One region of the Cupriavidus sp. FW305-26 genome, then DNA from elsewhere that is predicted to be linked to it. Evidence: predicted binding sites of a transcription regulator. Region 1 holds the regulator's gene; the other holds the start of a gene.
The links. Region 1 encodes NrdR, which represses ribonucleotide reductase genes. Its sites were predicted from a motif close to CACNANATNTNGTG; they were not measured.

Region 1 (11,054 bases):
GTTCGACGTAGTTGGGATACGCAATGCCAGCGAGGATGCCAAGGATGGCGATGGCAATCAGCATCTCCATCAGCGTGAAGCCGCTGGCGTGGCGACGCCAGTCACGGTGGCAGCGCTTCATTTGCGGCTCCGAAATTGCGAATCTCGCGCCAGCCAAGGCGCCCGGTGGTGGGGTGCCCCCCGTCGGTGGCTGTGTTGCCGGACACAAGCGGCCTGCTGGACAACGACGCGCCTGCGCTGCGGCCGCCACCCGATGCGCCGAACGAGAACACGTCGATGAACTTCAGCGTAGTGATCTGGCCGACGGCATTGCGTTGTGGATCGACCGTGGTCTTGGTCTGGATCAGCACTGGCGCACCCAGGATGCCGAAGGTGGAGAGATCGCCGGTCGATGTCCCCGTGGCGGGCATGCCGGTCAGCGCATTGATCTGATAGCGGCCGCTGTTGCTGGAGGCGCCGCAAAGATCATCGCCGGTCATCAGCGAGTTGAACCAGATCTTTCCGTAGGCTGGCACGAGTGCGGTGACCTGGCGTTCTCCGTTGCCCGGGAAATCAAAGTACCACCCCGCCTTCTGCCCAGTCTTTGAGCCGAGGCTATAGCTGCGTGACGAATATTCGTAAGCGCCCTTGCTGTTACGGGTCAGGGTGACCGGGTTCAGCATGCTGCGGTCTGCGATCGACTGGGAGCCTCCCGCATCGTAGATGCCGTACATGGCGTTCCGGGTCAGCGTGCCGGTGGTGATGGTGTCGGCAGGCTCCAGGTACTTCCCGGTGCCGAACACCACCATGTAGCCGCCGGGCGCGTAGACCCATTTGGGCTGGACCGTGATCGGTTGCGGCTTTCCGCTGGCATCGCGGGCCTGGAACAGCGGCCGGCCGTAGTTGCCGCCGCCGTAGTAGGGCAGGGCCCCGGCAGCGTTCCAGGTGGATGGGCCGCCATTCAGGATGAACTTCCAGAGGCGGCCCTGGAGGTCGCCGGCGTAGGCGGCGACGGTCTGCCCGTCGGTAAGCCGCACCAGCGCCGGCGAGCTCAGCCCGTTGGCAATGCCGGCGGTGACGTCCGCCGCCATCGAGATCTTCCAGTAATTGACGCCCAGTTGCCACGGCGTCCCGGCCGGCTTGTCCAGTGCCACGATGAACAGCACCGAAGGCGCGGCCGGATTGCTCGCGCCATCCGCATCGTTGGCATTCAGGCCGTTGCCCGTCATGGCAAACCACCTGTACACAGGCTTGTTGTCGGAGTCCTTGCCGGCAAACAGCTTGACGATCTGGGGCGGCGACATGACGTTGCCCATGTCGGCATCATCCTTGTCCGTGAACTCCCACAAGACATTGCCGGATCCGACGCTGGCGGGATCGCTGACATTCAGCGCAAAGAGGCCTTGCGCGCCGCCACCCATGCCAGAGACCAGCACGGTCTGCCAGGCGTTGCCGACCCGGGCTTCCGCCACGGCAGGCGTGGCGTCCACGTACGGCCGATGGATATAGCTCGGCGAGGTCAGCTGGACCAGGTTGGCGAACACTGCGTTTGGCACGTAGGCAAACAGTTCAGAGCCATTGGCCGCATTGAAGGCGTGGAGCATGCCATCGTTGGCGCCGATGTAAACTGCGGCGGTACGCTGGCTGTGGGCCTTGTAGAAGGCGGTGTAGTCGCTTTCGGCGATGGTGCTGGACGGGGCCGCCATGTAGACGGGGCCCGAGTTGACGATGTCGCCCAGCAGTGAGTCGCGCAAGCGCATGGTCCCCGTGCTGCCGGTGGATTGCTCCTGGCTGCGCTCGCCACGCAGATAGCTGAGCCGGCTCTGGGCCACGGTGTCAGTCTCTGTCGGCGCGAGCTTCAGTGCGGCCTTCTGCGCGGCGTTGAGGGATTTCCATTCGAAGGTGGCGCCCGCACCCGCGCCGGTTCCTGCATTGTCGGCCGTGCCCGACGGGACCCAGGTCAGCAGATTGCGGGCGGCGGTGCGGGCAGTCAGCACCTTGCCGGCCTCCCAGGTTTCGGTACTGGAGATCTGAACGCCGGTGTCGGGATCATTGGTCACCGCCAGTGCCGAAAGGCGCCCGTTCCATCGCTGGTCGAATCCGGGAGTGAACAAGAGGGTGTCGCTCGCCACCTGGGAAGAGGTCAGTGCCACGCCAGACAATGTGCCGGCCGCGTTGACGATTTGCGCGAAGACCTTCTTGATGGAAGCGATCATGGCGGCCGGCTGCCCGGCCAGGAACCAGTTGGCGGGGACGTCGGATCCGCCCGACGATTCCCATTCGGCATTGCTGGTGACGGTGGCGCCGCTGGCCCCCTTGGTGCGGAACGGATTGCCATCACCATTCTGGTCGTCAAAGCCGCCGTATTTTGCCGCCAGGTACATCTGGCTGCGGCGCTGTTCGTCGCCGACGCTGCCGTTCCCGTTCTCATTGACGTCGATGCTGAACGTGGTGACGCGCAATTCCGGCATATCGGGGCGGAAGCCGTAGGTATGGGCCCAATACGCGACGCCGGCCATATAGTAGGTGCCGTGGCCGCTGGAGCCGGTGTCGGCGCCAGCCAGGTTGGCGAGCGAGGTGTCGGGGCGGCTGTTGCCGGATGTTCCCGAACTCTCGAGATCGGCCACCGCCTGCGTCCAGGTCGTGACATCGAAGCTGTACTTGCTGTATTTCGATATCGCGTCCGCCGGCCGGGCCGAGTCGTTGGCAGAGACCGGCTTGCCACCGGAGAGGTAAGTCGTCCTGGTGTTGCCGGGAATGTAGCGGTCCCAGTGCGTATTGATATCGGCAATGGCAAGGACGTAGTTCTTCTGGCAACTGGCAAGGATGGGGTCTGTCCATTGTGTGTAGACCGGAAATCCATCCTTGTAGGCGCTGGCGTTGTCGATGGCTTCGGGCGTTGGTTGCCGGCCTTGCAGGTAGCGGATGCTCTCGTAGTAGAGTTCGCCGACCGGATCCAATGACTTGTAGGCGCCGGAACGCCCGAACTGATTCAGGTAATTGATGACGCCGCTGATGTTCTCTGACGCGCTCTCGGGGTTCTGGATGAATACGCCGTCGTCATCCCATTCCCGGCGCAGGTTGCTGGCTTGGTTGAAATTGCTGTCGACGGTGTTCGGCCCCACATACTTCAGGGGCGCCCGCAAGACACCGCCATAACGGGTATTGGCGCTGTCGTTCAGGTAGCCAAACGCGCCAAAGCGGACCTTGTCTGCATTGCGCTGCATTTCGCCAACCGGCTTGTACCCGGTGCGATACAGCTTGCAGAGATCGGTGCGGGACCTGGCTTCGCTTGCATCGCAGACTTGCACCCGTACCAGGTAGGTGCCCTGGTTCCTGTACTTGCCGGGGCTCGAGCAGCTGGCGCCGGACTCGGTGCTGTCCCCAAAGAACACCTTGTTGCCACATGAGGTGATGTACAAGGTCCTGCTGCTGAAAGGCGTGACCGAGGACGCCTTGTCGTAGGTCTTGCGGGGGAAGTAGGAGTTGCTGTTGAAAAAACTCTCCTGCAGCACGGCACGTTGCAGGATGGTCTGTGTGGCGGAGTCGACGACGCGGTCGCCCCCGGTCAGCGCGTAGCGCAGCATATCGATGGCCGAGGCCGTGGCCCAGTTCATGAAGTTGCCGCTGAACTGGCCCGTGCATGTGTGATCGGCCGTGTTGGCGTCGCCGGCAATGACAAAATAGCCATTGCTGGCGCTTCCGCTGTAGTTGTAGCACTTGCGCGGATTGAAGTAGCCAATGTATTCCGTGGTCGGCGAATACGTGCCGGAGCGATAGGCTGCCCCCACCGTGGGGAACTCCACCGAGAGCGTCAGCAGCAGGTTGGGATGGATATTCTGGTTGCGGCCGTACAGCGGCGCCTGCGCGAGCTTGACGGTCGCGAGGCTGCTCTGTTCCGTTGCGGCAAGCAGCGGGCCGGCGGGCAGGCTGAGAAGCGCAGCCATTGCCGCGAAAATGAATTTCCGGATCCGGCTCATTTGCCGTGCTCCGCGACAGGCATGGACGTTGCCATTCATTCCCCCTTCCGGTAGTACGACTGCAACATGACCCGGGTCGCCGGGTTAGCGCCAAAGCCGACGGCCGTGACGCGGAAGATGTATGCGCCCTCGCTCGCGCCTGGCGACATGTCGCTGATCGGCTCGATGATGTAGCGCGGCAGGGCGGCAGGCAGCAGCCCGCCTGTCGCGGTCGGGAACCTGCGGCCGGTGAAGGTGCCGTAGGCGGTGGTGCGTGCGTTGGCGCCCGTCTGGCTGAAGTCAACGGCAAGCCAGTTCGGCGTGCCGTCGAGCACCGGGTTGCACAATCCCTGGAAGGGTGAGGCGCCTGTCACGCCCGTATTGCAACCCGCCACGAACGGCAGCACATTCATCGTGGTGCCGGAGAAGATGGCCGACCGGCTGGTTGGGGCGGAAACACCCTGGATGTCGATTTCCGCATCCAGCAAGGCTGCCTCGGCCGCTTGCTGAGCCAGGTCCCGGTCGCGCTGGTTCGATGCCATGCGCTTGCTGCCAATGGCCAGCCGGGCACCGGCGATGGCGATGACGCTGATGATCAGCAGCATCACCAGGGCGGTGATCAGCGCGATGCCACGCGGGTTGGGGTGCGCGGTGCGGGCGTTCATGTCGGCGAGCAGGTGGTGCAGGTGGCCATGTTCCGGAGCTGTACGGTGACGGTGTACAGGCGTCGCATGCGCTGCAGTTGCGTGGCCGGCGTGAAGGATGTGTCGTTGCCCGGCGAGCCCGGGAACAGGCGCCCGAACAGGCGCAAGGTTGGCGGATCCTGAGGCGATGCGCTGGCGGTATCGCCCATCAGCACCATGGCAATCTTTATGGCGACGACGTTCTGCCAGGTGGTGGGCAGGGCCAGCACCTCGGTGGCCGACAGGAAGCGGTCCGGGGTCTGGTCGAAATTCGTATCCATGCCGTAAAGCACCTGGAAGACTTCAACGCCTGAGATCAGCGAAACAGCCTGGTACGCCGTGCCGGCCGTGAGGATTTCCTTGTTGGCGGCGTCCCGTGGACGATAGCCGCACATCAGCTGAGGCATGCCGCCGGCATCGTTGCTGACATAGAAGACCGCCATGCCGCGCGCTAGGTCTGCGTCTTCCCAGGCCTGCGGCTCGGCGACGCCATTGCCGGAGCAGTCGATCATGCTGTTGTCCGGGACGGTGCGGTCCTGCTGCGTGCCGGAGCCGAAGAAGCGGACCTGCAGCACATCGCTCTTGTTCACGGCACCCGCTTGGGCCGGACACGCGAGGTTTTGCGCCGGATTGCCGAGATCTTGCGCGGGGGCGCCGCAGCTGTCGAGGCCGCTGATGGTCGGCGACAGGCTCGTGGTGGTGAGCATGACGCCTCCGGGGCTGGGCGCGGGAGGCCCGCTGGCGCCGGGAGAGGCCGCGGCGCTGTTGCCCGCATAGTTGCTCCACGCGGCCTGGCGCACGATCCGAACCACGGTATCCACCGCAAAGCGGCCTTTCTCATCCAGCGCAGTGGTGTCATCGATGCTGTTGTAGTTGGCTCGTCCGGTCAGGTAGAGCGCCGCGGCAGCCATGATCAGGAGCAGGCTCAGCGTCATCGCCACCATCAGCTCCACCAGCGACAGCCCCAGTTGACGATGCCGGCCGGCGTTGAGATACGTCCTGGCGTTCCGCATGTCAGTTAACCGTGCCCTGCGTGGCCACGATGACCACCTGGGGGCGCGTGCCCATGTCGGACATGTCGACCCGTGCCGCGACGGTTCTGGCGGCAAGCCGGGAGATCCAGCCGATCTTGATGACAATCGGTGCGTCGTCCGCGCGGCCAGTGGCCGATGGCGTGCATCCCCATGAGAAGCCGGTGGCCTGGTCGTAGGCGACCATGTCCCGGCAAATCACGGCGCGTCCGCCAGGCAGGCCTGTGCTGACACGCTCCCAGAACTCGGCGACATCGAAATCCGCCAGTTGCTGCGCGCACCCGGCCGCCGTGCCCGGGCAGGCGATCGCGTACGGGCTGTTTGCTGCCGTGAGCGCGGGCGGCTGCCCGGTGGCAGTGTCGATGAAGTAGCGGTTCGGGATGATGGCTTCCGCCGCCGCGCCGGTTTGCGAGACGGCCGGATTGGCACGCATGCGCTCGGCCATCTCGGTGGCCAGCTGCATGGCAGTGGTGTCGTAGGAAGCTTGTTGCGTGAAGCGGGATGAATTCAGCAGCAGGCTGGCGACGCCGAGCACGCCAACCGCCAGAACGACAATTGCCACCAATGCTTCGAGCATGGCAAAGCCGGCTGCCCCGCGGCAGCGTTGACCCATTCTGACCCCCGTCAAAAGACGTCCGACTTCGTTAACTTCTTTTTTTGGTCTGCAATCCCGGGCCCTTTTAATATGCGACAGCGGGCCTTGCGGAAATGCAACGGGGATTAAACAACGATTTTGTTACTTTTGCTACCCCTTCCGGGGGGTGGACGCCGCAAACTCATCCAGCACGTCGCGGAATTCCGACACGTCCTCAAAGCTCCGGTACACCGAAGCAAAGCGGATATACGCGATCTTGTCGAGCTTGCGCAATTCGCGCATCACCAGTTCGCCGACCTGGCTGCTGGGGATTTCTTTCTCTCCCAGTGCCAGCAGTTTTTCTTCGATGCGGGTGATGGCTTCGTCGATGGCTTCGGCCGAGACCGGGCGCTTGCGCAGCGCCAGGCGCATGGAATCCTTCAGCTTGGCGCGGGTGTAGTCCACGCGCGAGCCGTTTTTCTTGACGATGGCGGGGAAGAACAGCTCGATCCGCTCATAGGTGGTGAAGCGGCGGTCGCAGGCTTCGCAGCGGCGGCGCCGGCGCACGGCATCGCCGTCTTCCGACATGCGCGTGTCGAGTACCTGGGTATTGGAATGACCGCAAAAGGGGCATTTCATGCCGGACCACCTTCAGTTGAACCCCGTCGCCTTGTCCGTGTTGTCGTTCTGCGGAGGCGGGGCGGGTTGGCGAGGCCCGCAAGCCAGTGCCCGAGGACGCCGGCTTGCGGAGCTGCCGGCCGCTCATGCGGAATCCGCATGGGCGGCCTCGATGCATCAGCCGTAGACCGGGAAACGCTTGGTCAGGGCTGCCGCCTGCTCGCGCACGCTGGCGATATTGGCGGCGTCGTGCGGGTTGTCCAGTACATCGGCGATCAGGTTGCCGACGATGCGGGCTTCTTCTTCCTTGAAGCCGCGCGTGGTCATGGCCGGCGAGCCCAGGCGGATGCCCGAGGTCACGAACGGCTTTTCCGGATCGTTGGGGATGGCGTTCTTGTTGACGGTGATATGCGCCTCGCCCAGGATGCGCTCGGCTTCCTTGCCGGTGATGTTCTTGGCGCGCAGGTCAACCAGCATCACGTGGCTTTCGGTGCGGCCCGAGACGATGCGCAGGCCGCGCGCGATCAGGGTCTCGGCCAGCACGGCGGCGTTCTTCACCACTTGCTGCTGGTATTCCTTGAACTCAGGCGTCAGCGCTTCCTTGAAGGCGACGGCCTTGCCGGCGATTACGTGCATCAGCGGGCCGCCCTGGATGCCGGGGAAGATCGCCGAGTTGATGGCCTTCTCGTGCTCGGCCTTCATCAGGATCACGCCGCCGCGCGGGCCGCGCAGGCTCTTGTGCGTGGTGGTGGTGACGAAGTCGGCGTGCGGCACCGGGTTCGGGTAGACACCCGCGGCGATCAGGCCGGCGTAGTGGGCCATGTCGACCATGAAGTAAGCGCCGATCGACTTGGCAACCTTGCTGATGCGCTCGAAGTCGATGCGCAGCGCGAAGGCCGAGGCGCCGGCGATGATCAGCTTGGGCTTCTTCTCCTGGGCCAGCTTTTCCAGCGCGTCGTAGTCGATGTCTTCCTGGGCGTTCAGGCCGTAGCTGACCACGTTGAACCACTTGCCGCTCATGTTCAGGGCCATGCCGTGGGTCAGGTGGCCGCCTTCGGCCAGGCTCATGCCCATGATGGTGTCGCCCGGCTTGAGCACGGCGAAGTACACGCCCTGGTTGGCCTGCGAGCCCGAGTTGGGTTGCACGTTGGCGGCTTCGGCGCCGAACAGCTGCTTGACGCGGTCAATGGCCAGCTGCTCGACGACGTCGACGTACTCGCAACCGCCGTAGTAGCGCTTGCCGGGATAGCCCTCGGCGTACTTGTTGGTCAGCTGCGAACCCTGGGCGGCCATCACGGCCGGCGAGGTGTAGTTCTCGGAGGCGATCAGCTCGATGTGGTCTTCCTGGCGCTGGTTCTCCTGCTGGATGGCGGCAAAGACCTCGGGGTCGATCTGGTCGATCGTAAAACGGCTGCGTTCGAACATGGCGAAACTCGTCTGAAAAATAGGGAATCCGATTCACGCATCGGGGGTAGGGCGCGCGGGGAAGGCTAGCGGCGACCAGCACCGGCGGCTTCTAACCGTCGGTGCAGGGCGCACCCTGCTTCCCATTCGCTGCCCAGGCGAGCGGCAGGCGCAAGCAACTTCACGCCTAGGCGTGCTGAACGTTACGCGAACGCGTAATGAACGTCACGCCAGAGAACTTGCGCTTCCTCGTGGTAGTGCCCACTGACTTCGCCAGTCGCGCAAGATGGAATGGTTGCGCGCAGTGTAGCGCGAGGCGGGCGCCCGCCGCAAGCCGTCGGCCCCGCCAGGCAAGCGCTGGCAAGGGCTGGCCAGCAACTTGCTGTTGCAAAGTCGTCATGCGGGTTTACACGAAACCGCTATCGCTCTCCGTTACAATTGCGGCCATGACAAACTTTGTCTGGACCCTGCGGGTGTACTGGGAAGACACCGACGCGGGCGGCGTAGTGTTCTACGCCAACTACCTGAAGTTCTTCGAGCGCGCCCGCACCGAGTGGCTGCGTGCGCTCGGCATCGAGCAGCAATCGCTCGCCGACGAGGCGGGCGTGGTCTTTATCGTCCGCAGCACGGCAGTGGACTACAATGCGCCCGCCCGGCTGGATGACCAGCTCGAGATCCGCACGCGCATCGACCGGGTCGGCCCGGCGTCGGTCCAGTTCACCCAGGAAGCCTGGCGTGGCGAGCTGATGCTGGCCTCTGGCGCGATCCGTGTTGGGTGTGTCGATCGAAGCACTTTCCGTCCCGCCCCGATTCCCGACCCCGTTCTAGCTACCATCAAGTCCGCACGATGAATCCCGTGACCGTCACGCAAGACATGTCGATCGTAACGCTGGTGCTCCACGCCAGCCTGCTGGCACAGGCCGTCATGGCGCTGTTGCTCGTCATGTCGCTGTTTTCGTGGACCTATATCTTCCGCAAGCACCTGGCGCTGCGCTCGGCGCGCACCCAGACCGAGGGGTTCGAACGCGACTTCTGGGCCGGCGGCGACCTGCAGGCGCTATATAACAGTGCCGTCAACAACCGCCACAACACCGGCGCGCTGGAGCGGATCTTTGAATCCGGCATGGGCGAGTTCCTGAAGGCGCGCGAGCGCGGCAACGAAGCCGGCGCGCTGCTCGATGCGGCCCGGCGCGCGATGCGCGCGGCCTACCAGCGCGAGATGGATGTGCTGGAATCGCATCTGCCGTTCCTGGCGTCGGTGGGTTCGGTGAGCCCGTATATCGGCCTGTTCGGCACGGTCTGGGGGATCATGAACGCTTTCCGCGGCCTGTCGAATGTGCAGCAGGCGACGCTCGCATCGGTGGCCCCCGGTATTGCCGAGGCGCTGGTGGCGACCGCGATCGGCCTGTTCGCTGCCATTCCCGCTGTGATCGCCTACAACCGCTATGCCACGGAGATCGACCGCCTGGCGATCCGGTTCGAGAGCTTCATGGAAGAGTTCCTGAACATCCTGCAACGGCAGGCACGCTAACCGCACACGTATCGAATCTAATCCAGACGGTCCGGGCGCAAGCCCGGGCCGGCGTTTCCAGGAGTCCTGCAATGGCAGCCATTCAGCGCCGTGGCGGCTCGCGCCGCCGGGCCAGCGCCGACATCAATGTCGTGCCGTACATCGACGTCATGCTCGTGCTGCTGGTCATCTTCATGGTGGCGGCGCCGATCGTGAGCCCCGCCACCGTCGACCTGCCCACCGTGGCCAACGCCACGCCGCAGCAGAAGGCGCCGCCGATCGTAGTCACCGTGCACGAGAGTGGCCAGCTGACCGCGCGCGGCAAGGACAGCGCCGGCAATGCCTTCGAGCGCAAGCTCGACAAGCAGGGCCTGCTCGACTTCGTGCACCAGCGCCAGAACGAGAATCCCGACCAGCCGGTGGTGATTGCCGCCGACCGCGCGGTCAAGTATGAGGCGGTGCTGGACGTGATGTCGATCCTGAAAGCCGACGGCGTCAAGCGCGTCGGCCTGATGGTCAAGTCCAAGACCTCCTGACGCATTGAAGCGCCTATCTGATTGCCGTTGCGCCTGATGAAGACCGTCGCCGCCTATCCCTACCAGCCGGTCAAGGAGCGGGGAACCCTGCGTTCCTTCCTGTTCGCGCTCTTCATGCACATGCTGCTGGCTGTCGTGCTGTACTACGGCGTGCGCTTGCAGAGCAGCACCCCCGTCGGCGCCGAGGCCGAGCTGTGGGAAGAGATTCCGGCCGCCACCGCGCCCCCGCCGCCGGAGCCGGTGGTGCAGCCGCGCCCGGCCCCGCCGCTGCCCGAGGTGAAGAGCAAGGTCGAGGACGACGCCGACATCGCGCTGGAACGCCAGAAGCGCCGTGCCGAGGCGGCGGCGCGCGAAGAGGCCGAGCGCAAGCAGGCGGCTGCCCGCAAGGAAGCCGAGCGCAAAGAGGCGGAACGCAAGGAAGCCGCGCGCAAGGAAGCGGAGCAGCGCGAGGCCGAGCGCAAGGAAGCCCAGCGCAAGGACGACGCGAAGAAGAAGGCAGCGCAGCAGGAACAGCAGCGCAAGGAACAGGCCGAGCGCAAGGAAGCAGAACGCAAGGAAGCGGACGCCAGGGCCAAGGCCCAGGCGGACGCCAAGGCCAAGGCTGACGCCGAGAACAAGGCCAAGGCCAAGGCGGATGCCGACGCCAAGGCCAAGCGCGAGGCTGCGGCCAATGCCCAGCGCAAGAGCGAGCTGGCGCGCCTGCAGGCGCTGGCCGGCGGCTCCGGCGCGGGCGGCGGCGGCGTGGGCAGTACGGCCGGCG
Region 2 (11,054 bases), on a different contig from region 1:
CCATGACCATCGCCGTGCCCTATCTTGGCATTGCCGTGGCGATGCTGGCCGGCACGCTGTGGCGCCGGCACTTCCATCTGCGCGTGCGGGTGCAGGTGCTGGCCGACCTGGCCCTGCTGGCGCTGGTCTTCAGCGTGCTGGGGCGGGGCGGTCAGGCCGAGGGCCTGGCCATGATCTTCCTGCTGCCCGCGCTGGAAGCCGGCGCACTGACCAGCCTGCTGTTCGCGCTGTTTGCCGCGTCGATCTCCGCGCTGGTGGTGATGAGCGGGCCCTTCATGCACACCATCCTGCTGCGCCAGGCCGATGCCGGCCTGCTGGGCTCGGGCCTGTTCGGCCTGGTGTTCATGATCGCGGCGCTGCTGATGTATATGCTGGCCAACCGCCAGATCGCGCAGGAGCGCCTGGCGCTGGCGCGCGAGCAGGAGCTGCGCCTGCAGCAGCTGGTCAACCGGCTCATGGTCAACGACATGCAGGACGGCGTGATGCTGGTGCGCGCCAACGGCGCGGTGGTGGCCGCCAACCCCGCGGCGGTGGTGCTGCTGGGCGTGCAGCCGCATGAGCGCATCTACTCGCGCCGGCTGGGTGGTGCGGCAGGTCAGGGCGGAGAAGCAGTGCTGTTCGACCTGCGCCGCATCCCGCGCCTGCAGCCGCTGATGGAGATGCTGCGCGACTGGCTGCACAGCAAGGACGACGTGCCGCGCATCCTGCAGCTGCTGCCGATGGCGTCCGGCACCGCGCTGGCCGACGGCACCATGCAGCACACCCGGCTGCGGCTGCGCTTTGTGCTGCCGGGGCTGGCAGGATTGCGCTCGACCATGGCGCATGGCCGCACCGTGCCGGCCACGCTGGATACCGCCGCCTGGAGCGAACTGTCGCCCGAAGCCGCCGGCCGCCTGCGCCTGGCCATCGCCCAGAACGAGGCCATGGCCTGGTCGCAGGAGGATGAGGCCCTGTTGCGCAACGAGATGCGCGACACCGTGCTGGTCCATATCGAAAGCTGGGAACGCATCGCCGAGCAGGTGCAGCAGGAAAAGCTGGCCGCCATGGGCCGGCTGGTGGCCAGCATCGCGCACCAGATCCGCAACCCGCTGGCGGCAATCAGCCAGGCCAGCGAGCTGCTGGGAGACTCCGGCCGGCGCGACCCTGCCGCGCAAGAACATGGCGGCGCCGATGTCGATATCGACGCCCGCCTGCTGCGCATCATCAACGACAACGTGCGCCGGCTGGACCAGGTGGTGTCAGACGTGCTGCAGATGTCGCGCCGCCCGCGCACCGGCCGCAGCACCGTGCACCTGGCGCAGGCGCTGCCCGAGATCGTCGAGCGCTGGCGCGCCGAAATGCGCTCGCGCCGCCCGCGCGCCGGCGAGACCCGCCCGGCGGGCCGGGCCGACATCAACGCCAATGCCATCCGGCTGACCGTGGACGTGGCCCAGCCGGTGGTGTTCGACGCCTCGCAGCTGCAGCAGGTGCTGGGCAACCTGCTGGACAACGCCTGGCGCTACTGCAGCCGGCTGCCGGGATCGATCCGGCTGCTGGCGCATGCGCTGGACCAGCACCATGCCGAGCTGATCGTCTGGAACGACGGCGCCGAAGTCGCGCGCGAGCACCAGCGCAGCCTGTTCGAACCGTTCTTCACCAGCAACGCCCAGGGCACCGGGCTGGGCCTGTTCATGGCGCGCGAGCTGTGCGGCGCCAATGACGCCCAGGTGCGCTACGGCGCCATCGCCTTGCCGGCGCTGTTGGAGCGCACTGGCATGCTGGCCGCCGCCGCGCGCGATACACTGCCGGCCAAGGCTTTCGTGCTGACGCTGCGCATCGAGAGTGCCGATGCGGCCGCCGCCTGACCTGTCCCAACCCAGCCACCACCCCATGCCACCCCGAATGTCCCGAGCGCCCGATCCCATCCTGGTCATCGACGACGAGGCCGACCTGCGCGAGCTGCTGGACATCTCGATCCGCCGCATGGGCCATGACGTGGTGCTGGCCGGCTCGCTCGCCGAGGCGCGCGAGAAGCTGGCGCAGCGCCGCTACAGCCTGGTGCTGACCGACATGCGCCTGGGCGACGGCCTGGGCATCGAGATCGTGCGCCAGCTGTCGGCCGCGCCGGAACGCATCCCGGTGGCGGTCATCACCGCCTACGGCAGCGCCGACAACGCCGTGGAAGCACTCAAGGCCGGCGCCTTCGACTACATCGCCAAGCCGGTATCGCTGGAGCAGCTGCGCAGCCTGGTGCTGAACGCGCTGGGCCGCCAGCAACGCGACAGCACCGATGCCGAAGCCGCCGCGGCCGAGCAGGCCGCCGACCGCGCCGCCGCCCTGCTGCCCGGCCATTCCGCCGCCATGCTGGAGGTGCGCCGTTCGCTGTCGCGGCTGGCGCGCAGCATGGCGCCGGTGGTGATCAGCGGCGAATCCGGCAGCGGCAAGGAGCGCGCCGCGCGCGCCATCCACGCGACCAGCGGCCGGGCCGCGCATCCGTTTATCGCCGTCAACTGCGGCGCCATCCCCGAGAACCTGATGGAGTCCGAGTTCTTCGGCCATGTCAAAGGCGCCTTCACCGGTGCCGACGGGGAGCGCGGCGGCTTCTTCCAGGCCGCCAACGGCGGCACGCTGCTGCTCGACGAGGTGGCCGACCTGCCGCTGCCGATGCAGGTCAAGCTGCTGCGCGCGCTGCAGGAGCGCCGGGTGCGCAAGATCGGCGCCAGCCGCGAAGACGCCGTCGACGTGCGCGTGATGTGCGCCAGCCACAAGGACCTGGCGGCGATGGTGTCGGCCGGGCAGTTCCGGCAGGACTTGTACTACCGCCTGAACGTGCTGGCGCTGCGCATGCCCACGCTGCGCGAGCGCGGTGAAGACATCCCGGTGCTGGCGCGCGCCATCCTGGACCACCTGGCGGTGCGCTACGGCGACCCGCGCCCCAAGCGGCTGTCGCCGGCGGCGCTGCAACGGCTGGTGGCCTATCCGTTCCCCGGCAACGTGCGCGAGCTGGAGAACCTGCTGGAGCGCGCCTACGCCTTTGCCGAGAGCGAAGAGATCGAGCTGGCCGACCTGGGCCCGCTGGACGCCGGCGCCGAGCGCGCCGGGCTGATGCATGCCCCCGCGCCGGCGATGGCGCCCACCAACTATTCCGCCCCCTGGGGCGCCGCAGGCATGTGGGCGCCGGTGCCGCCGGCCGCCGCGCCCGCGCCGGCCCCGGCAGAGCCGCCGCCCGTGGTGCCGGCCCCGGCCAGCGCGCCCGAACCCGAGCCCGCCGGCGATCCCGCCGAACGCGCCTGCCGCGGCATCGTCTTCCCGATCGACCTGCAAGCCAGGCTGGAAGCCGTGGAGCGCGAGCTGATCCTGCAGGCGCTGGCGCAGACCAACTTCAACCGCACCGCGGCCGCGCCGCTGCTGGGCCTGAACCTGCGCCAGCTGCGCTACCGTATCCAGCAACTGGGCATCCGCGAGGCCATGGACGCCGCCGAACGCAGCACCGTGGAAGGCGAGGGCACGTCATGAGCAAGCCCGAGCACCGCTATCTGCCAGAGGCCGACGGCTGGGTCCCCGCCGCGCGCCGCGTGCCGTCACCAAACTTTGACGAGCGCCCGGCCGGCATGCCGGTGGACCTGGTGGTGCTGCACAACATCAGCCTGCCGCCCGGCCAGTTCGGCAGCGGCGACATCGAGGCCTTCTTCCAGAACCGGCTCGATCCCAACAAGCACCCGTACTTTGCCACCATCCACCAGGTGCAGGTGTCCGCGCACTTCCTGGTCACGCGCGAGGGGGAGCTGGTGCAGTTTGTCCCGTGCACGCAGCGGGCCTGGCACGCCGGACAGTCCGACTTCTTCGGCCGCGCCCGCTGCAACGATTTCTCCATCGGCATCGAGATCGAGGGCTGCGACGACCTGCCGTTCACCCTGGCCCAGTACGACACCGTGGCCGCGCTGGTGCCCGCGCTGCTGGCCGCCTACCCGGTGCGCGCGATTGCCGGCCACAGCGACATTGCCCCGGGGCGTAAGACCGATCCCGGCCCGCATTTCGACTGGGCGCGCTTCGCCACGCAGGCAGGCCTGGCGCCCGGCATGTTGCCCTACCAGTGCCCTGGCGCGGCTGGCCGGGTGACGAATCCTTAACCTCATTCCCCATCCCCGTGCGCCCCGTTCCGGCGCACATGCCCCACCTCCGGGTGGGGCTATCGCAACGTCGCAACAATCAAAAAAATTTTTGTGAAATGTGCAGTTGCGAACGGTCTGACGAAAACCCTTGCGAGTACTAGGCTTGCGGGCATGTGGCGTTGCCGCATCGGCGCCACCGCCCCCGAAAAAGCGCTTGTCAAGACTGGTCATTCGGATTCGTTTCACTATACTTAGCCCAGTTTCACGCATCACACACTATATCTAGTAGTCAAACCGGGGAGCCGGCCCCAAGGGCGAGTCAGGGATCACGAAGTTCGTGCATCGTCTCGAAACCGCCCGCTAAGGCCAGCGAATCACAAGAGTCCCTGGCGAAATGTTCACGTAAAGGCAGTCTGTCCGCCCCCGACCTCACGCCGGGAGGGACGTTCTTTTCGCCGCATTTCGCCAGGGACTCTTTTGTCTCTTATTTCCAGGGTAAAAACAGGAGTTCTCATGCAAACGGCCCAGAACGAAATCACCACGGGTGGCGCCGCCGCCGGTATTGCACCGACCGCGCAGCAGACCCCCGCCAACGCCGCCAATACGAACTACCCGGATCACAAGATCATTCGACGCAACGGCGCCGTGGTGGCTTTCGAGCCGTCCAAGATCGCCGTTGCCATGACCAAGGCCTTCCTCGCCGTGAACGGCGGGCAGGGCGCCGCGTCCGCGCGTGTGCGCGAGATCGTCGAGCAACTGACTGACAACGTCGTGCGCGCACTGGTGCGCAGCCGCCCCAACGGCGGCGCCATCCATATCGAAGACGTGCAGGACCACGTGGAACTGGCGCTGATGCGCTCGGGCGAGCATGAAGTGGCCCGCGCCTACGTGCTGTACCGCGAGAAGCGCAAGGACGAGCGCGCCCAGGCCAACGCCCAGGCCGTGGCCCGCGTGCAGGAGGGCGGCATCTCGGTCAACGTGACCGATGGCGGCGTCACGCACGTGCTGGACATCGCCGCGCTGCATGACCTGATCGACAACGCCTGCAGCGGCCTTGGCAACGCAGTGAGCGCCGAGCCGATCCTGAAGGAAACCCTGAAGAACCTGTACGACGGCGTGCCGATGACGCAGGTGTACGACTCCGCCATCCTGGCCGCGCGTACCCTGATCGAAAAGGACCCGGACTACAGCCAGGTCACCGCCCGTATCCTGCTGCACACCATCCGCAAGGAAATCCTGGGCACCGAAGTGACCCAGGCCGAGATGTCCAGCCGCTACGCCGAGTACTTCCCCAAGTTTATCGCCCGCGGCATCGAAGCCGAGCTGCTGGACGAGCAACTGGCCACCTACGACCTGGCCCGCCTGGGCGCCGCGCTGGACGCCGGCCGCGACTTCCAGTTCAACTACCTGGGCCTGCAGACCCTGTACGACCGCTACTTCCTGCATATCGATGAAACCCGCATCGAAATGCCGCAGGCCTTCTTCATGCGCGTGGCCATGGGCCTGGCGCTGAACGAGAAGGACCGTGAAGCGCGCGCCATCGAGTTCTACCAGCTGCTGTCGTCGTTCGACTTCATGTCGTCCACGCCGACCCTGTTCAACTCCGGCACCCGCCGCTCGCAGCTGTCGTCGTGCTACCTGACCACCGTCTCCGACGACCTGGAAGGCATCTACGAAGCGCTGAAGGAAAACGCGCTGCTGTCCAAGTTCGCCGGCGGCCTGGGCAATGACTGGACCAACGTGCGCGCGCTCGGCTCGCACATCAAGGGCACCAACGGCAAGTCGCAAGGCGTGGTCCCGTTCCTGAAGGTGGTCAACGACACCGCCGTGGCCGTGAACCAGGGCGGCAAGCGCAAGGGCGCCGTCTGCGCCTACCTGGAAACGTGGCACCTGGACATCGAAGAATTCCTGGAACTGCGCAAGAACACCGGCGACGACCGCCGCCGCACCCACGACATGAACACGGCCAACTGGATCCCGGACCTGTTCATGAAGCGCGTGATGGAAGGCGGCGAATGGACCCTGTTCTCGCCCGCCACCTGCCCGGACCTGCACGACAAGGTCGGCAAGGAATTCGAGAAGGCCTACCTGGGCTATGAAGCCAAGGCCGCCAGCGGCGAACTGAAGCTGTTCAAGAAGCTGCCCGCGCTGCAACTGTGGCGCAAGATGCTGGGCATGCTGTTCGAGACCGGCCACCCGTGGATCACCTTCAAGGATCCCTGCAACATCCGCAGCCCGCAGCAGCACGTCGGCGTTGTCCACAGCTCCAACCTGTGCACGGAAATCACGCTCAACACCAACGAGAGCGAGATCGCCGTCTGCAACCTGGGCTCGGTCAACCTGGTCGCCCACATGGCGAAGCAGGCCGACGGCACCTACGCGCTGGATCACGCCAAGCTGCAGAAGACCGTGCGCACCGCCATGCGCATGCTCGACAACGTGATCGACATCAACTACTACGCCGTGGACAAGGCGCGCAATTCCAACCTGCGCCACCGTCCGGTCGGCATGGGCATCATGGGCTTCCAGGACTGCCTGCACGTGCTGCGCACGCCGTATTCCAGCGACGCCGCCGTCAAGTTTGCCGATACCTCGATGGAAGCGGTGTGCTACTACGCCTACCAGGCTTCGACCGAGCTGGCCGAAGAGCGCGGCCGCTACAGCACCTATGAAGGCTCGCTGTGGGACCGCGGCATCCTGCCGCAAGACTCGCTCAAGCTGCTGGCCGAAGAGCGCGGCGGCTACCTGGAAGTCGACATGTCTGCCACGATGGACTGGGACAGCCTGCGCGCCCGCATCAAGCAGCACGGCATGCGCAACTCGAACTGCATCGCGATCGCGCCGACCGCCACGATCTCGAACATCATCGGCGTGTCCGCCTGCATCGAGCCGACGTTCCAGAACCTGTACGTCAAGTCCAACCTGTCGGGCGAGTTCACCGTGGTCAATGACTACCTGGTGCGCGACCTGAAGGAACGCGGCCTGTGGGACGAAGTGATGGTTGCCGACCTGAAGTACTTCGACGGCTCGCTGTCGCGTATCGACCGCATTCCGCAAGACCTGCGCGACATCTACGCCACCGCGTTCGAAGTCGAGCCGACCTGGCTGGTGGAAGCCGCCAGCCGCCGCCAGAAGTGGATCGACCAGGCCCAGTCCCTGAACATCTACATGGCCGGCGCGTCGGGCAAGAAGCTGGATGACACCTACAAGCTGGCATGGGTGCGCGGCCTGAAGACCACGTACTACCTGCGCACGATGGCTGCCACCCACGTGGAAAAGTCCACCGTGTCGCGCGGCTCGCTGAACGCGGTGTCGTCGGGCAGCGACAGCGGCTCCGCCCTGGACGCAGCCGCCGCATCGGCCCCGGCCATGCCGGAAGCCGAAGGCGCGGTCTGCACGATGCGCCCGGGCGACCCCGGCTTCGAAGAGTGCGAAGCCTGCCAATAAGTCTTACCTAACCCCCCGGTTTGCTCCCCTCTCCCGCCCGCGGGAGAGGGGCCGGGGGAGAGGGCCGGCGCAACCACGAAGTTGCACAAGTCAAAAAACACTGACCACCGCCGCCCCCAAACCGAATCACGGAGAACCACATCATGCTGAGCTGGGACGACGACGTTCAAGCCACCCCGCAGGCCGCACCGCAGCCTGCCCTGCAACCCGCTGCATCGGCTGCCACCGCTGACCAGCAAGGCGTCCTGCCGCCGAGCGCCACGCAAGCCGGCATCCTGGGCAACAACCCCAACGCCGCCGCCGCGCAAAGCAACCGCCGCGTCAACGCTGCCGACAAGCGCGTGATCAACGGCTCGACCGACGTCAACCAGCTGGTGCCGTTCAAGTACAAGTGGGCGTGGGAAAAGTACCTGGCCGGCTGCGCCAACCACTGGATGCCGCAGGAAATCAACATGTCCCGCGACATCGCCCTGTGGAAAGACCCCAACGGCCTGACCGAAGACGAGCGCCGCATCATCAAGCGCAACCTCGGCTTCTTCGTCACCGCCGACTCGCTGGCCGCCAACAACATCGTGCTGGGCACCTACCGCCAGATCACCGCGCCGGAATGCCGCCAGTACCTGCTGCGCCAGGCCTTTGAAGAGGCCATCCACACCCACGCCTACCAGTACATCGTGGAGTCCCTGGGCCTGAACGAAGCCGAGATCTTCAACGCGTACCACGAAGTGCAGTCGATCCGCGACAAGGACGAGTTCCTGATCCCGTTCATCGACACGCTGACCGACCCGTCGTTCAAGACCGGCACGCCGGAGAACGACCAGAAGCTGCTGAAGTCGCTGATCGTGTTCGCCTGCATCATGGAAGGGCTGTTCTTCTATGTGGGCTTCACGCAGATCCTGGCGATGGGGCGGCAGAACAAGATGACTGGGGCTGCCGAGCAGTATCAGTACATCCTGCGCGATGAGTCGCTGCATTGCAATTTTGGGATTGACCTGATCAACCAGATCAAGCTGGAGAACCCGCATCTGTGGACGGCGGAGTTCAAGGCTGAGATTACTGAGCTGTTCAAGAAGGCGGTGGATCTGGAGTATCGCTACGCTGAGGATACGATGCCGCGTGGGGTGCTGGGGTTGAATGCGCCGATGTTTAAGGGTTACCTCCGCTTCATTTGCAATCGTCGGTGCCAGCAGATTGGGTTGGATCAGTTGTTCGCGAATGAGGAGAATCCGTTCCCGTGGATGTCGGAGATGATCGATCTGAAGAAGGAGCGGAACTTCTTTGAGACTCGGGTTATTGAGTATCAGACGGGTGGGGCGTTGAGCTGGGATTGAGGCGTTGTCGTCGTCCTGTTGTGAAAAAAGAGAAATGGGAGCTGAGGCTCCTATTTCTTTTGGCTACGACTAAAAAAGGGTGAAATGGCTGCACTCGGCCATTTTGCGACGTCGCTGCTGCCTGTTCCCGACGACCGTTACGGGTACCCTTCTTGCCCGTGGCACGGCCCCGTGCATCGCAGGACAGCTTGATTGGTCAGTGCCAGACCGGCAGTGTGTGGCAACTGGTAATATCTGCTACAGGTGACCACGCAGGAAAGCCATGCTCGATTGGGACCGCAGAAAAACACCGAAATGGTGGTTGATCCGAAGAGATCAAGGAGGCCAGGCATACAGCGTTGGACAGGTATTGAAACTGCTCGCACCGGAAAAGTTGATATGTCAGCGGCTCTTTCCTCGGTCGCAAGAGTCGGCTCGGCCTGACACTCTTTCGTCTCGACATGGGCTAGATATGTTCCCGCCCCACACAGACTTCGCGATCATTGATGTCCCACCTCGATACCTCGTATTCGCCGCACCGCGTCCGCGAGCGGCCGAAACATTGATATACGACACCGGTGAACTTGTACGCGAATTCGGGATTGAGTATCTGCAGAGATGTTTGTACCTGTTGCGCGGTCGGACATCACGCTACTGTCGATTGATAACGCATCAAGACGATAGGAAGATATTTCGATACAACGCGGCGGTTATGGCTGCGCAGAACGTCGAGGCTCACGCTGTCACCGACTACATCATGACTTCGATGAGAGCTACGTGTCGCATAGATTGGACCGAGCATCGGGTGGCAATTCTGGATAATTGGAGCGCGATGCATGGAAGAGATGCGTTACGCGGCACGCCTGGTATAGGGCTATATCGTTTTGCAGTTTGGGGGAGCAATGACCTGGACAACTGAAAACTATTTTTCGAAGGCCCAATTGTACTGGCAACGAGGCAGTAGTCGTGGGCGAGACAGTGAGGACTTCATCCTATACCTTTGTTTCACCCTCGAGCTCATAGCTCGTGGGGCGGTATGTCACATTAGCCCTGCGCTCAATGCTGCCTCTGATCTTGAGAGTCTTCTCTTTGCCTGTGGACAGGTTCCGAGATCCCCACCAAAATCAGCGGACCTGCAAGAGATTATAAAAAGGCTTCAGCGACTAGTACCAGAGTTGACTGACGCGGAGGTGGCCAACGTCCAAACGCTCGTCAATACACGTAACGGCGAGCTTCACGGTGACAAAGCGGAGATCGCACAATTGGCGGCGCGCACTCTCATGCCGCACGTGTACTCGTTCATTGTCAAGGTAGCGGATTTCGCGGCTCAAGACTTGGACACCTTGCTGGGTCCAGAGGACGCCGAAGTCGCTAGAAGAACCGCCCAAGCAATCACAAAGGATCGATCGCGAAGAGTCCATGACCTCATTCGTGTTTGCAAGGAGCGGTTCTTCTCCCTGCCAAACAGCGAGCAAAAGGCGAAGCGGGACGCTTCGAAAACGGTAGCGTTGTCGGCAGTCCTCGTCAGCGGTCACCACATTATGTATTTGAAGTGCCCGGCTTGTGCGCAAAATGGACAACTATTTGCAGCCCCGGTCGGCAGAAGCTCGCCCTTTTTGAGAGGGGAGGAGTTGGTCCAGGAAGTTCGAGTGGCCCCATTTCAGTTCGGCTGCAAGTGCTGTGGCTTAGATATACGCGGCTTGGACGAACTGATGGCCGCTGGATTCGGGCATGAGTACTCTTCGATGGACCAAGTTGATCCGGTTGATCATTTCAATATCGACCCGCACGATTACATCGATGCCGAGACCGTGGCACGCGAGTACTACCGGGAAAATTACGGCGAAGAGTATCAGGATGAATGAGTGAAACATGTCCGCCGACCCTTAGCTCTCCCTGGGGAAACAGGTCTTGGGCGATGCCGAGCAGCTAATCGTCTTTAAGAGTAACAGCGCAAAATCGTTGTTCGCGGTTCGATGGATCATGGCGATGCTCGGGAGTTGGCTTGCAAGATCCTGGAGGGTGCAAAAGAGGCATTCACGCGTCGCGCAAGAATTTACTGGATTGTCTGATCGTAATCGCTTTTTGCGCGCAATAGTTTAGATGAATCGCAGAACTGCAATGATTATTCCAATCAATTTTCAGGTGGTCGGCCGAAACGAGAGCTGGACGAGGCGAAACTGCATCTATTTGCAGGAGGATAATT

Region 2: a site for NrdR is predicted at 4,366-4,379, ahead of AC3WQZ_RS19045 (ribonucleoside-diphosphate reductase subunit alpha). Genes of this name have one in related genera too.

Annotation. Positions count from the first base shown of each region.
Region 1 covers NZ_JBYTAH010000022.1:15,880-26,933, reverse strand. Annotated here, with positions in the region: gene AC3WQZ_RS14410 (type IV pilin protein) at 1-121, opposite strand, end outside; gene AC3WQZ_RS14405 (pilus assembly protein) at 102-3,959, opposite strand; gene AC3WQZ_RS14400 (pilus assembly PilX family protein) at 3,995-4,603, opposite strand; gene AC3WQZ_RS14395 (PilW family protein) at 4,600-5,634, opposite strand; gene pilV (type IV pilus modification protein PilV) at 5,636-6,265, opposite strand; gene nrdR (transcriptional regulator NrdR) at 6,398-6,865, opposite strand; gene glyA (serine hydroxymethyltransferase) at 7,022-8,269, opposite strand; ZMP/ZTP riboswitch at 8,394-8,539, opposite strand; gene ybgC (tol-pal system-associated acyl-CoA thioesterase) at 8,695-9,099, shown strand; gene tolQ (protein TolQ) at 9,096-9,779, shown strand; gene tolR (protein TolR) at 9,851-10,294, shown strand; gene tolA (cell envelope integrity protein TolA) at 10,331-11,054, shown strand, end outside.
Region 2 covers NZ_JBYTAH010000034.1:48,743-59,796, forward strand. Annotated here, with positions in the region: gene AC3WQZ_RS19030 (sensor histidine kinase) at 1-1,844, shown strand, start outside; gene AC3WQZ_RS19035 (sigma-54-dependent transcriptional regulator) at 1,870-3,495, shown strand; gene ampD (1,6-anhydro-N-acetylmuramyl-L-alanine amidase AmpD) at 3,492-4,109, shown strand; gene AC3WQZ_RS19045 (ribonucleoside-diphosphate reductase subunit alpha) at 4,605-7,538, shown strand; gene AC3WQZ_RS19050 (ribonucleotide-diphosphate reductase subunit beta) at 7,682-8,869, shown strand; gene AC3WQZ_RS19055 (hypothetical protein) at 10,039-10,713, shown strand; gene AC3WQZ_RS19060 (AAA family ATPase) at 10,970-11,054, shown strand, end outside.